One region of the Zhaonella formicivorans genome, then DNA from elsewhere that is predicted to be linked to it. Evidence: riboswitches for the same ligand, from Rfam matches in the RefSeq annotation. Region 1 holds a riboswitch; each other region holds the start of a gene.
The links. Region 1 has a riboswitch for lysine ahead of dapB (4-hydroxy-tetrahydrodipicolinate reductase). Riboswitches for the same ligand answer to the same signal wherever they lie in the genome.

Region 1 (4,726 bases):
TATATTAGAACAAATTGGTATATGAGGTGTGCGATTTTGGAATTTAAATTAAAAATAAAAAAAATGTCTCCGCTCGTGGGTCAAAAGGTGCCATTGCCTAGCTATGCAACTCCCGGCTCGGCGGGACTGGACCTCCGTGCTTGCCTGGAACATCCCTTGACGCTCTATCCCGGGGCAATCGCAAAGGTCCCTACTGGGTTAGCGATTGAGATGCCTTCAAAGTTTATGGTTGGTTTGGTCTGTGCAAGGAGTGGTTTAGCCAGCAAACATGGCATAAATTTGATTAATGGCGTAGGAATAATTGATAGTGATTATACAGGAGAAATAATTTGTCCGGTATACAATTCGGGTACAGAAGCCTACACAATAAAACCGGGCGAGAGAATTGCCCAAATACTATTTTTGCCGTTAGCCGTTGCTCAAATTAAAGTTGTAGAGGAGTTGCATCACACAGATAGGGGAGCAAAAGGCTTTGGCTCAACAGGTACAAATTAATGTAAATGTTTAGTAACATTGGAAATACCCGTATTTCTAAAATCCAGATATAATGTTAATAGTCATTTTAAACTTTACTCTGGCAGGGTGGGGGGTAATTATGGACCGGTTGTTAGAGCTGGCAGAAAAAATTGAAAATTTGCGCCGCCAAATACATAACTTGGTCAGGGATCCTAACGAAGCACCTGATCCAGCAATCATCAAGCTTAACCAGGACCTAGACTGTTTAATTGTAGAATATACCAGGCTAACCAAGGAGGCTCCGGGTAGTTAATCCGGGGCGTTTTTTTTATCTATTATGAAATGAAGCACTTATGTCCGCTGTTTTGGATGACTTCGCCAAGAGCGCTTAAACTATTCAGTCTCTTTGCAAGTCTTATAAAGTCTTTCTGCCGTACTCACGCTTGGTACAAGTCAAGTTTTCTTTACGTTTGACTACCAGCGGCACACACTGACGCGGGTGCTCTCGCTCCAGCGCTCTTCTCAGTCCATGTTGCCCAGCCGCTTACAGTCAAACGCTTTACAGAGCGATCTATGGCTTGTCAAAAGGAGCAGTTACGATATAATGGATTGCAATTTTTCATTTCTCTGAGGGTGCTGCGACGGCAGCCTAGGTGTCTGTCGTAAACTCTGTTCTGTTGGCGTATTTTGCCTTATAACGCATATTTTCCCAATGACTAAAATATACATAAATGTGAGGGGGGATGCGTATGTGGTGGAAACCAATCCTGCTGGTTATTTTGCTGTTATTTGTTTTGACGCTGTCTTTGCGGGAACAGATAAAATTGCGATATAAAAGCCAGGCTAAAGAACTTCCCCAGGAACCGGTTGGCGGACTTATATCACAGGCCTTAGCCCACTTGGTAGGAGTGGCTGGCGGCATTTATCTTTCCCTAATTATGCTGACTTCTTTTCTGGGGATAGCGTTTCCTGAATCATTTCAAATCTTAGGTATTTCTCTGGACCCCTTGGCCTTCATATCCCTTTTGATTGCTTTGTTGCAGCCATGGCTAAGCAAACTATATTACTCTTATAGGTAAGTGAGGAAAACGAGCATGAAGTTAAGTGAATTAATCGGCAAAGATATAATCAATATAGCCGACGGAGCTAGACTGGGGACCGTAGGAGATTCTGACTTAGTAATCAATATTGAAACAGGGCATGTGGAATCAATAATTCTCCCTAACAACGGCGGTTTGTTTGGATTTTGGCGCGGTAGTTCGCAACTGGTAATACCCTGGCAAGCAGTAAAAAAAATAGGCAGTGAAGTTATTGTCGTAGAATTAGAGCAGAATACGGTCCGCATGCGCCACTATTTGTTTTAAAAGGTATTGACTGAGGTAATAAGGTGTGCTATTATTTAAAAAAATTTGAAAGCGTACCTCATCTCTCGGAGGTGAGGTAGAGGCGCGGAGCTGTCAAGAGTACTTTTCAAGAAAAGGGGAAGATGATTGAAAAGGAAAGGGGCCTCCGCCGAAGTTCGCATGTTTCCCGAGGCTTGCGGGCTGGGCCTGCATCGAAGAGGTGCAGGACTGTCACTTGAGGAATCCTGGACCTCAAGTGGAGCACTATCTCGCTATCAGGAAGAGATTGAGCATTGCTACATGCGATTAAAAGGCTGTGGGCATTAGTATGCTCTTTCAGCCTTTTTATTTTGTTGAAAATAGGGAGGAGTAGGTCGGGTTTATGGTGAAGAAAACGAAAGTGGTAGTAACTGGAGCATACGGCAGAGTCGGAAGGGAGGTAGTGCGAGCAGTTTTAAACACAGATGATTTAGAATTAGCAGGGGCTGTGGATCTAAGAGGCCAAGGACTTGATGTTGGTTTAGTTGCTGGTCTGGATTTGCAAGGAATTACTATCACTGATGACCTGGAAGGCATACTGCAAACTAAGCATCCGGAAGTTTTAATAGATTTTACTACAGCTGAGGCTGTTCTGAAAAACAGCGTTATGGCTATCAATTACGGCGTATCGCCAGTAATAGGTACCACAGGTTTAACCACCGATCAGCTGGATGAACTTCATATCTTATGTGAAAAAAAACAAATCGGAGCTGTGATTGCTCCCAATTTTGCAATAGGCGCAATTTTAATGATGCGTTTTGCCAAAGAAGCAGCCAAATATTTCCCACATGTGGAAATCATTGAATTGCACCACGAACAAAAATTGGATGCTCCATCTGGAACTGCCCTGGGAACCGCGCAGGCAATTCTGGAAGAAAGAGGTGAGCTTAAACAGGGCAATCCACATGAGTTAGAAAAAATTGTTGGTGCCAGAGGCGCACAAGTACAAGGGATTCATTTACATAGTGTCCGGCTGCCAGGGCTGGTTGCTCATCAGGAAGTGCTTTTCGGGGGACTGGGACAGACTCTTACTATCCGACATGACTCACTTAGCAGAGAATCTTTTATACCTGGCATACTCTTGGCGGTCAGAAAAGTAAGGCAGCTCCGTCAGGTGATAATTGGTTTAGATAGTTTAATATAAATTGTTAATATTTACGCATGCGTGAACAAGCACCACCTATTTGTACACTCATATATTGGATAGTAGTGTATGGAAACTGGAGGAGGTCCAGATATATGAGTGAGGATTTAGCTGGCATTACTCTTGCAGTAATTGGAGGTGATGATCGGGAATTAGTGTTGGTTTCCGAATTAATCAAGCGTGGCGCACAAGTTAAAGTTGTCGGTTTTCCACCGCATCCGGAATTAAACGGAGCCAGAATAGTGAGCAGTTTGCTCATGGCATTGGACGGTGTTGACGCCGTAATCTTGCCAATGCCTGGAACTGATGCCAACGGGGTAGTAAGGGCAATTTATGCTCAGGAGCAGTTGATTTTAAATGAGGGTATTTTGAGCAGACTGCAACCAGGTACTCCGCTTTTCATCGGAGTTGCTAAACCTTACTTACGGGAACTAATTAAAAAACATAGCTTGCGTCTAATTGAAATTGCCGAACTGGATGATGTAGCAATCCTGAATTCTATACCTACGGCTGAAGGCGCTATTCAAATTGCTATGGAAGAGCTTCCCATAACCATTCATGGAAGCAAAGCATTGGTTGTTGGCTTTGGACGCTGCGGGATTACATTGGCCAGGACATTAAAGGCTTTGGGTAGTGACGTATTTGTGGCTGCAAGAAAACCTGCCGACTTGGCCAGATGTGTGGAAAGTGGATATAAGCCGGTCAAATATTCCGAACTTCCCAAAGTTCTCCCCGAAATCCAAGTAATCTTTAATACAGTGCCACATCTTGTTTTAGACAGCTCTCGTATTGCCCTGCTGGGCAAAGAGTGCTTAATTGTGGATATAGCAGCCGCACCGGGGGGGACAGATTTTCCGGCAGCGCAAAAAGCAGGGATTAAGGCAATTTTAGCTCCCGGATTACCGGGAAAAGTAGCGCCTAAAACTGCAGGTAAAATACTGGCTGATGTTTACCCGGGACTAATCCTCCAAGAACTCCACAGGGACAGAAAATAGGGGGTGCGGTAATGCGACTGGTGAACAAAAAGATAGGTTTTGCAGTAACAGGTTCTCACTGTACTTTGGAAAAAATATTGTCTGAAGTTAAACGTTTAGTTGAAGAAGGAGCGGAAGTTACGCCAATTTTATCTGAAAATGTGCAGCAAACAGATACCAGGTTTGGCGAGGCAAGGCTTTGGACTGAAAAGTTGGTTGAAATAACTAAAAAAGAACCAATTACAAGCATTACGGAGGCAGAGCCAATAGGCCCTAAGGGCCTATTGGATGTGGTGCTGATAGCTCCCTGTACGGGAAACACTCTAGCAAAATTAGCAAACGGAATAACTGACGGTACAGTTTTAATGGCTGCTAAAGCTCATCTGCGTAACCAGCGCCCTGTCGTTTTGGCAGTTTCCACAAATGACGGGTTAGGCTTTAATGCTAAAAATATTGGCTTACTGTTAAACAGCAAAAATATTTACTTTGTTCCTTTTGGACAGGATGATCCTGTCAAAAAACCAGGTTCCCTGGTAGCTAAAATGGATAAAATCCTTGATACTGTAGAAGGAGCTTTAGCAGGCAAGCAAATTCAACCCCTGTTATATGGCTGGGAGAAAAGCTAAATTTTAATTGACGAACTATTTGGGACTTTAAAAGAAACCGATCAAATCCTAGAATAATAATAGATCAAATTACTGCTTGAGGAGCATTGAATCTTGCCAGTAGAATCAAAGTCATTTTATTATTCGTAGTTTGGAGGTATTAAT
Region 2 (4,726 bases), 1.2 Mb from region 1:
TGCCATCTATATCGCCCGCACCGGCAACGATGCGGCGCCTGTCTCCGGCCTGGAGCTCTCGCTCCGCAGCTGGCTGGATAAAATCCTGGTGGTCCGGCCGAGGACCAAGGAGTTCCTGATTGGCCACCCCTTGTTGCTCTTGACTTTTTATTTGGGATACAGGCATAGGCTGCTGCCTGTGCTGCTTTTAGGCGCCATTGGGCAGATTTCCATGGTGAATACTTTTGCCCATATCCACACCCCCCTGGCCGTATCCATTTTCAGGGCTTTTAACGGCTTATGGCTGGGGATAATAATCGGCGTAATCCTGATTTTTGCATACCGGTTGGCTGAAAGAGCGGGAAGGCGGTTGTTCCATGGCTAGGATAGTGTTGTCCGGGTATTACGGCTTTAACAATACGGGGGATGAGGCGGTGCTCTTCAGCATCCTGCGCACTTTGCGTTCTCTAAAACCGGAGCTGAAGTTCACAGTGCTCTCCAACGACCCGGCAAAGACAAGCAAACAGTACGGGGTGGAGGCTGTCAACCGCTGGAAATTGAAGGACGTGTTTCGTGCATTAAGCCAGGCGGACTTGTTCATCAGCGGCGGGGGGAGTCTCTTGCAGGATACCACCAGTCCCAAAAGCATCCTTTATTACCTGGGTGTTGTCTGGCTGGCAAAGCTTATGGGCAAGCCGGTAATTTACTACGCCCAGGGGATAGGTCCCATTACCTCCGGCGTGGGTAAAAAGCTGGTGCCGTTGGTGTCCAACAAGGTAGATGTGATTACTGTGCGAGACCAGGCCTCCAAGGAGTTGTTGACCGAGCTGGGGGTCACCGGGCCTCCGGTTTATGTCACCGCCGATGCAGTGTTCAGCCTCTACCACCGAGAGATAGAAAGAAAACCGGGACAGGAGCTTTTGGAACGCTGCGGCATAAAGCCGGAAGACAAACTGCCTATGGTGGGAATTTCCGTGCGGCAGTGGAAAAATCTGACCGGCTACCAAAGGGTTCTGGCCCGGCTGGGGGATGAGCTCATACGGCAAGGTTACCGGGTGGTGCTTTTGCCTTTCCAGTTTCCTGATGACGTCTGTGCCTGTCGGGAAATTGCCCGTTTGATGCAGGAGGAACCGGTGCTCATCAAGGAACAGTGCAGCGTTACCGAAATGCTGGGGGTGCTGGGAGAACTGCAGCTGGTAGTGGGGATGCGCCTCCATGCGCTGATCATGGCTGCAGTCATGGGAGTCCCGGCGGTGGGGATTTCTTACGACCCCAAGGTGGACAGCTTCCTGAAGCTGACGGAGCAGCCCAATGCAGGCCGGGTGGAGACGCTGGACTTCGAGGTCCTCTCCCGGGAAGTGTTTGGCGTGTTGGCCAAACGGGAAGCAGCAGTGGCCAAGCTCGCTGAACGGGTCGGTGAACTCAGGGTGGAATCCCGTCAGACGGCAGAGCTAGCGCTGAATTTGCTAAAATGAGTCAGAGAACCGTCCCCTGACTCACTCCCCTGACTCACCAATTTTTATGCTAATTTGGGTTGACAAACAGGCTATGATGTTGTAAGCTTCACAATGTAACACAATTTAATAAGACCTCACTTTTAGAAGTGGGGTAGAGGCGCGATATTTAACAGTCTTTAGCGGAGTTGAGGGGCGGTGATGCTAAGGAGAAGGAAATGTCGCCGAAGCATATAATATCCTCAGTATTATATGCTGGGCCTGCAGTTAAGAGCTGTAGGACTGTCTCAATAAACTTCCCGGTTTATTGAGTTGCGCTATCTCATTTGGGAAAAGATGAGGCATTGGGAGCAACTAGTGTAATTGCGGCCTGAGTCTATCTCAGGTCTTTTTTTATATATTTAGATTTTATTAAGGAGGAGAAAAAAGTTATGGGAAGAAAATTATCAGTATTAGTAGCCCTATCCTTGGCATTGATTGTGCTCTTAACAGGGTGTGGGGCAAATAGTAGTTCAAAGGAACAAGTATCAGAGGGCGGAACATTTAGGGTAGGCATGGAAGCTGGTTATGCACCATTTAACTGGACGCAAATGGATGATTCCAATGGTGCAGTTCCCATTGAAGGTACATCAGAATATGCGGGCGGATACGATGTAGAAATTGCAAAAAGAATTGCTGAAGGTTTGGGCAAAGAATTAGTTATAGTTAAAACTGAATGGGATGGTCTTATCCCGGCCTTAACCTCAGGTAAAATCGATGCTATTATTGCAGGGATGTCACCAACTGCAGAACGTTTGAAAACAATTGATTTTTCAGATCCCTACTATAAGTCAGATTTAGTTATGGTAGTTAAAAAAGGCGGAAAATATGAAGGGGCAACTTCTATCCAGGATTTCAAGGGGGCAAAAATAACTGCTCAATTAAATACCTTCCACTATACCGTAATTGATCAAATAGAGGGTGTAATTAAGCAGCCTGCGATGGATAATTTTCCTGCAATGAGAGTTGCTCTTGAATCGGGTATGATAGACGGATATGTTTCCGAACGTCCGGAAGGTGTTAGTGCAACGGCTGCCAATGAAAACTTTGCGATGGTAGAATTTACAGATGGATTTAAAACATCGGATGCAGATACAGCAATTGCTGTCGGTCTTCCCAAAGGCAGTGATTTAACAGAAAAAATCAATGAAATACTAGCAGGAATTTCGGAAGAAGAACGTACAAGGATTATGGATGCTGCTATCGCTAATCAACCGGCGGCTCAATAATAATGTAAAACCGACTGTGTTTTGATACAGCCGGTTTTATCAATTTATAGAGGAGGAGAAATATGACATATGAATGGTTAGTAAAAATTGTTTCCAATTATTGGCCGATGTTTCTTCGCGGAGCCGGGGTAACGCTTTTTATTTCTATTATAGGTACTATTTTGGGCTCTATCATTGGTTTACTAATAGGGGTTGTACGTACTATCCCAATGCCTGAGGCAGGAATGAAAAAAGTACTTCTTAAGATAATTAATGCTCTTCTTTCTGCTTATGTGGAGTTCTTCAGGGGAACACCTATGATTGTACAAGCTATGGTTATTTACTATGGTTCGGCTCTAGCCTTTGGAATAGATATGGATCGAATGGTTGCGGCAATTTTTATAGTATCCATCAATACAGGGGCGTACATGGCGGAAATTGTTCGCGGAGGTATCATTTCTGTTGACAAGGGACAGTTTGAAGCTGCCCATGCGATCGGCATGAATCATTTCCAAACTATGCAAAATGTTGTTTTGCCCCAGGTAATTCGTAATATTTTACCGGCAACAGGTAATGAATTTGTAATAAATATTAAAGATACCTCGGTTTTAAACGTTATTTCTGTAACAGAATTGTTTTTCCAAACAAAATCAATTGCCGGAAACAACTTCAGATACTTCGAATCATTTTTTGTGGCCAGCATTATTTATTTTATAATGACCTTTACAGTGACAAGAATTTTACGTTTTATTGAAAGAAAATTGGACGGTCCGGAAAATTATGATCTGACCGGCAATCAGATGCAAGTGGATAGGCCAGAAGATATGCTGCGTAGGACAAAGGACTGGCCTAACAAATACTAGACGAAGGAGGAGATAAATATGGAAAAAGTACTTGATATCCAACATTTAAGTAAATCCTTTGGTACTAATGAAGTTTTAAAAGACATTAATTTTTCCGTAAACAAAGGAGAAGTAGTCTGTATTATCGGTTCCTCTGGTTCAGGTAAATCAACCCTCCTTCGTTGCATCAATCTTCTAGAAAAACCAAGTGGCGGACAGATCATTTATAATGGCAAAAATATTTTAGATGAGAAGCATGACATCTATGCCTATCGCACCAAAATGGGGATGGTATTTCAACAATTCAACTTATTTAATAATCATAACGTTTTAAATAATTGTGTTGTTGGGCAAGTTAAGGTTTTAAAAAGGACTAGGGAAGAAGCGGAAAAAGTGGCAATGAAATATTTGCAGGTTGTAGGCATGGAAAAATATATTAACGCTAAACCCAAACAATTATCTGGAGGTCAAAAACAGCGGGTGGCTATTGCCAGGGCACTTTCCATGGAACCGGATGTTATGTTGTTTGACGAGCCTACTTCAGCCTTGGATCCTGAGATGGTTGGGGAAGTCCTGAAGGTTATGAAGGAACTTGCTGAATCCGGTCTAACCATGTTAGTAGTAACCCATGAGATGGGCTTTGCCAGAGATGTGGCTGACCGGGTAGTATTCATGGATAAGGGAGTCATTGCTGAAGAAGGAAGCCCGGAGCAAATCTTTAATAATCCAAAACAAGAACGAACCAGGGAATTTTTAAAACGTGTTTTGAGCGAGATGTGAGTCAGGGGACGGTTCTCTGACTCATTTTACTCCAAATACAGTTTCCCTATTTCTTGCTGGCGTTTTATAAAATGCTTTTTAATTTCTTCCCAGTTAACCGGTTTGAACATCCCAGGCATGATCTCTTTCTCCGCATCATCAAAATAAGCAAAAACCATTCTTTTTCTGGATCTATTCTATGCGCTTCATATTCCCAAAAAAATTTGTGCAACTCGACGGGTAACATTTGCTATCACCTACCTTGTATACATCTATTATACCACATTTTGGGAACAGTTATTGGCCGTTATAAGGAAGTCATTTACTCGCTAACGAATTAAATTATCTGCTTTTTAAATCAATAGAATCAAAATATTTTTTTATCTATTTTTTTTAATCAGTTTTGTAGACAACGCCTGCATTTTATATGCTATAATTAAGACAA
Region 3 (4,726 bases), 250 kb from region 1:
CCTTTCCTTTTTTCTCTAATGGGCATTAACGCTTCATTAATCTTGGCAGCCAGTTGCTTTTTGCATGCTACACAGCCAATAGCGCCACTGCGGCAGCTTTCGGTAATTTCTTCGATGCCACCGGTATTATATAATTTTTGGTAGATATGAACAGTACAAACTTCCGGATGCCCCGGATCAGTTTTGTGAATGCGCTGCGGATCCGTCACCATCTGTCTTACTTTAGCCGCAATTTCCTCTTCACTAGCGTCAATAGCAATTTCATTATGGTAGCTTTTAGACATCTTGCGTCCATCTACACCGGGAAGCCAAGCTATTTTAGCCAGCAAAGCCTGAGGTTCGGGAAACAGGTTTGTTTGGTAAAGAAAGTTAAACCTGCGGGCAATCTCCCTGCATAATTCCAGATGCGGCAGTTGATCTTCTCCGACTGGAACCGCATTAGCCCGGTAAACCAAAATATCTGCAGCCTGCAGCAGCGGGTAACCTAGAAATCCATAGGTAGAGATATCTTTCCCCTGCATGCCAAGCTGCTGGATTTGATCCTTATAAGTAGGAACCCTTTCCAACCAGGATAAAGGAGTGAACATCGAGAACAAAAGATGCAGTTCAGCGTGCTCCAGGATTCTGGATTGAATAAAGATCGTACTTTTTTCGGGATCAATGCCGACAGCTAACCAATCCAAAGCCATGTTCCAAACATTTTCTTTGATAAGTGAGGTGTCATCAAACGAGGTGGTTAGAGCATGCCAATCTACGATGGCAAAATTACATTCATACTCACTTTGTAATCTCACCCAGTTTTCCAGGACGCTTAAATGACCTATATGCAACTTGCCTGTTGGACGCATACCACTCAAAATGATACCTTTGCTCATTTTCAATCTCCTTTTCAGCTTTAGAATATTCCCCATCCTGCGGCTGTGGTCAGCAGCTGGATTACAAAATCTACCAACGGACCAATAAGCCTTCCTAATACACCCGTAGCCAGCAAAAGCAGCAAAATCATGGGGCCATATGCCTCCAAACGGTAAATGGCTGCGGCCTGACTGCGCGGCAATAATCCGGCCAGGATTTTTGAACCGTCCAGGGGTGGTAAAGGAACCAAGTTGAACACTGCCAGCATTGCATTATACCACATCAAATAATAGAAAAACATTCCCAGAATTCCGGAATGCAGACCTACTATTCTTACGGCAACCGTACTTAAATACGCGAGAATTAGATTCATCAGCGGTCCGGACAGGGCTACGTATAGCATTCCCTTTTGCCGGTCACCGCGAAAATGAAACGGGTTTACCTGTACAGGCTTGGCCCAACCAAAGCCTACCACCAGCAGCATCAATGCTCCCAAAGGATCCAAATGCTTAAGGGGATTCAGTGAAAGCCTACCTTCATTTTCAGGTGTTGGATCACCTAGAATTGCTGCGGTTTTTCCATGGGCAAACTCATGAAAAGTTATAGCCAATAAAATTGCCGGTATGCCTACTAAAATTTCGATCCAGCTATCGAAAAACATCCCACCACTCCCCAAAGCATTTTTTTACCGCTCAGTCTCGTCTTGCATTTCTATAGATTATATCATGTTTTCATAAACTACTTCAACAAAACCTGATTGTGCAAATATGCCGGGAGAGACGCTATAGGCAACACATCCTTTATAAAAATAAAAAAAGCGTGGGCAAAACGGGTACGCACACCTGATTGGCGCGCTAGCTTTGTCCACGCTGTGGTAAAATAGTTTGACAGCTTGACAAGTGTAGTGCGGAAACTTTTTCCTTGCTTTTTTTAACCCATTGAGGCAAATGACATAGTTTTTCCTTTTTGCAACCGTTCCGGAATAATGTGGTTCCTGAGCAAATCCTGATGGCTTTCTCTTTTAATGATCAAATCCGCATGGCCGTCGACAGCTAAAACTACCGCCGGTTTGCCAAGGGAATTATAGTTGCTAGCCATTGAGTATCCGTATGCTCCGGTGCAAGAAATTGCTAAAACATCTCCAGCCTCTGCCTTAGGGAGCATAATATCATGAATCAACATATCTCCGGACTCGCAGCATTTGCCCGTAATTGAAATCGTCTCTTCAGCTGGATGAGTGCATTTGTTGGCCAGGATGGCTTCGTATTTTGCCCCATAAAGGGCAGGTCTGATATTATCTGCCATTCCACCGTCTACGGCTACATACTTGCGAACGCCGGGGATCTCCTTGATCGAACCCACGGAGTAAAGCGTTGTTCCCGCAGGGCCCACAATGGAACGACCGGGCTCAACTATAATTTTAGGCATTGTTAAACCCAGGTGTTTTGCTTGTTCCTTGACAGTGTTCATAACAGTTTCAGCGTAAACCTTAATCTGGGCAGGAGTATCACCTTCTTTGTAATAAATGCCAAAGCCTCCCCCTAAATTTAGTTCTTCAGTTACAAAGTTCAGCTCTTTCTTGATGGTTTTCACAAAGCCCATCATGACTTGTGCTGCATGGCGATAAGATTCCATTTCAAAAATTTGTGAGCCAATATGGCAATGCAAACCCCGCAGCTTGATATTCTGCAAATTTATAGCTTCCCGCACAGCCTGCAGAGCTTGCCCGTTAGGTAAAGTAAACCCAAATTTAGAGTCAATTTGTCCTGTCTTAATAAATTCATGAGTATGGGCCTCAATACCAGGGGTTATCCGCAATAATATATCCGCCTTAACCTTGAAAAGTTCAGCCATTTTATCTAACATTTCTAACTCATAAAAATTATCAACCACTATCCGGCCAACCTTGGCCTCAAGGGCCATGGACAATTCCTGCGGGCTTTTGTTATTGCCATGAAAATATATCTTTCGGGCCGGAAAATCCGCCTGTAAGGCGGTATATAATTCCCCTCCCGAAACAACATCCAGTCCCAAGCCTTCTACCTCAATAATCTTACAAACAGCAGGACTGATAAAAGCCTTACTGGCATAAATAACTTCAGCATTCTGAAAACGTTCAACAAAATAATGGTAATATTGGCGACAGGTTTGCCGGAACAGAGCTTCATCCAAGACAACCAGGGGAGTGCCATATTCTTTAACTAATTCCACGGTGTCGCAGCCACCAATTTCTAAATGGCCTTGATTATTTATTTTCATCGTGCCATGTAATTTCATTTATATCGCCCCTTATTTAGTAAAATAAAAACGGCTATGAGCAACACCCATAGCCGCAAAAATTCGGTATGTGCCCACCTCTTTCCTGTACGTGAGATAGTGCTCCACCCGGTTTCCAGGATAAAACCGGGTGACAGTCCTGCATTTCTTAAATGCAGACCCAGCTCAACAGCCTGGGAAGCCATTGAACTTCGGCGAATGCCCCTTTCCTTATAATTCACCTTATTCCCATAATCCTTATAAGTACTCTTGACCCTTCGCGCCTCTACCTCACCTCACAGAGATGAGGTATTTTATTAAGTTATGTTATTGATATCATACCACCATAGGACAACTTTGTCAATAACAAATATTTATGCCTGCCCCGTAAGTCGTTCCACATTGGCTAGTTTCGACCATTTTCCACTACATTCTATAAACAAATAGTTTTCTGATTACCAGAAATCCTCTGAAATGTAACACCATGCCATCTTTTGTAATATACTAAACTAGGATTGTAATTAAGGAGGGAAACCATGGAAAAAGAATATCAAGCACCGGAGTATCACAATGAACACGAAAGTTACTCACCGCGGCTAAGATTAGCTGAAGCCTACATTCCTTACCAAAGATACGGCAGGATCTTTAACCCGCAGGAAGCCTTAGAGAAAGGAACACTTTTTCCAGAGCTATACAGGCCCTATCACAAACGGGAGGGGGTTTAATTGATGTACCGCGAACAAGTTCAAATGCTGCGGAGAATTCAAGAGCTTGAGTTTGTAGCAATTGAACTGACTTTGTATCTGGATACGCACCCTGGCGAAAGAGAACCTCTTGTCGAATATAATCGCGTAACTCAAGAGCTTAATGCTTTAAAAAGAACTTATGAAAACCGTTATGGACCTTTAACCGTTTATGGTTATTCACCCAGCCAATATCCATGGCGTTGGATAGAAGATCCTTGGCCTTGGGAATTCAGCTATTAAGGAGGGCTTGGAATGTGGGTCTATGAAAAAAAACTGGAATATCCTGTGCGCATTACTAAACCCGACGTACAAATGGCAAAATATTTGATTACCCAGTATGGCGGACCCGACGGGGAACTTTCTGCCTCTTTGCGTTACCTAAATCAACGCTACAGCATGCCTACCAACAGGGCAAAAGGTATCCTGACTGATATCGGTACTGAGGAATTAGCCCATATGGAAATAGTGGCGACCATGGTTTATCAGTTAATCAAAGATGCCCCTATCGAAGTTCTGAAAGAAGCGGGACTGGGAGGACATTACGCCCAACACGACAGGGCCCTCTTCTGGGTGGATGCTAACGGGGTGCCTTGGTCGGCCAAATATATAGCAGCTCTGGGCGATCCCGTAGCCGACCTGCATGAAGACATGGCCGCAGAACAAAAAGCCCGGGCAACTTATGAAAATTTAATCAATTTAACAGACGACCCCGGGGTTATCGACGCTTTAAGATTCTTACGGGAAAGGGAAGTAGTACATTTCCAGCGTTTCGGTGAAACACTGGTTCATGTGCAGGAGTACATGAACAGCAAAAAAGTTTTCTAACTGCCTTATTCTGTAATCAAAGGGACACACCTAAAAATCAAAGG

Region 2: linked by a shared signal. The riboswitch ahead of EYS13_RS10825 (transporter substrate-binding domain-containing protein) and the one ahead of dapB (4-hydroxy-tetrahydrodipicolinate reductase) in region 1 are both predicted to bind lysine.
Region 3: linked by a shared signal. The riboswitch ahead of lysA (diaminopimelate decarboxylase) and the one ahead of dapB (4-hydroxy-tetrahydrodipicolinate reductase) in region 1 are both predicted to bind lysine.

The regions. Positions count from the first base shown of each region.
Region 1 is NZ_CP085524.1:1,038,090-1,042,815, reverse strand. It holds gene EYS13_RS05140 (M16 family metallopeptidase) at 1-25, shown strand, start outside; gene dut (dUTP diphosphatase) at 37-495, shown strand; gene EYS13_RS05130 (aspartyl-phosphate phosphatase Spo0E family protein) at 596-769, shown strand; gene EYS13_RS05125 (hypothetical protein) at 1,206-1,535, shown strand; gene EYS13_RS05120 (YlmC/YmxH family sporulation protein) at 1,551-1,820, shown strand; lysine riboswitch at 1,890-2,074, shown strand; gene dapB (4-hydroxy-tetrahydrodipicolinate reductase) at 2,185-2,982, shown strand; gene dpsA (dipicolinate synthase subunit DpsA) at 3,078-3,977, shown strand; gene EYS13_RS05105 (dipicolinate synthase subunit B) at 3,989-4,582, shown strand.
Region 2 is NZ_CP085524.1:2,217,656-2,222,381, reverse strand. It holds gene EYS13_RS10835 (DUF5693 family protein) at 1-364, shown strand, start outside; gene csaB (polysaccharide pyruvyl transferase CsaB) at 357-1,454, shown strand; lysine riboswitch at 1,581-1,761, shown strand; gene EYS13_RS10825 (transporter substrate-binding domain-containing protein) at 1,865-2,701, shown strand; gene EYS13_RS10820 (amino acid ABC transporter permease) at 2,764-3,543, shown strand; gene EYS13_RS10815 (amino acid ABC transporter ATP-binding protein) at 3,562-4,302, shown strand.
Region 3 is NZ_CP085524.1:785,711-790,436, reverse strand. It holds gene trpS (tryptophan--tRNA ligase) at 1-875, opposite strand, end outside; gene EYS13_RS03850 (site-2 protease family protein) at 896-1,516, opposite strand; gene lysA (diaminopimelate decarboxylase) at 1,786-3,132, opposite strand; lysine riboswitch at 3,222-3,408, opposite strand; gene EYS13_RS03840 (spore coat associated protein CotJA) at 3,648-3,836, shown strand; gene EYS13_RS03835 (spore coat protein CotJB) at 3,840-4,097, shown strand; gene EYS13_RS03830 (manganese catalase family protein) at 4,110-4,682, shown strand.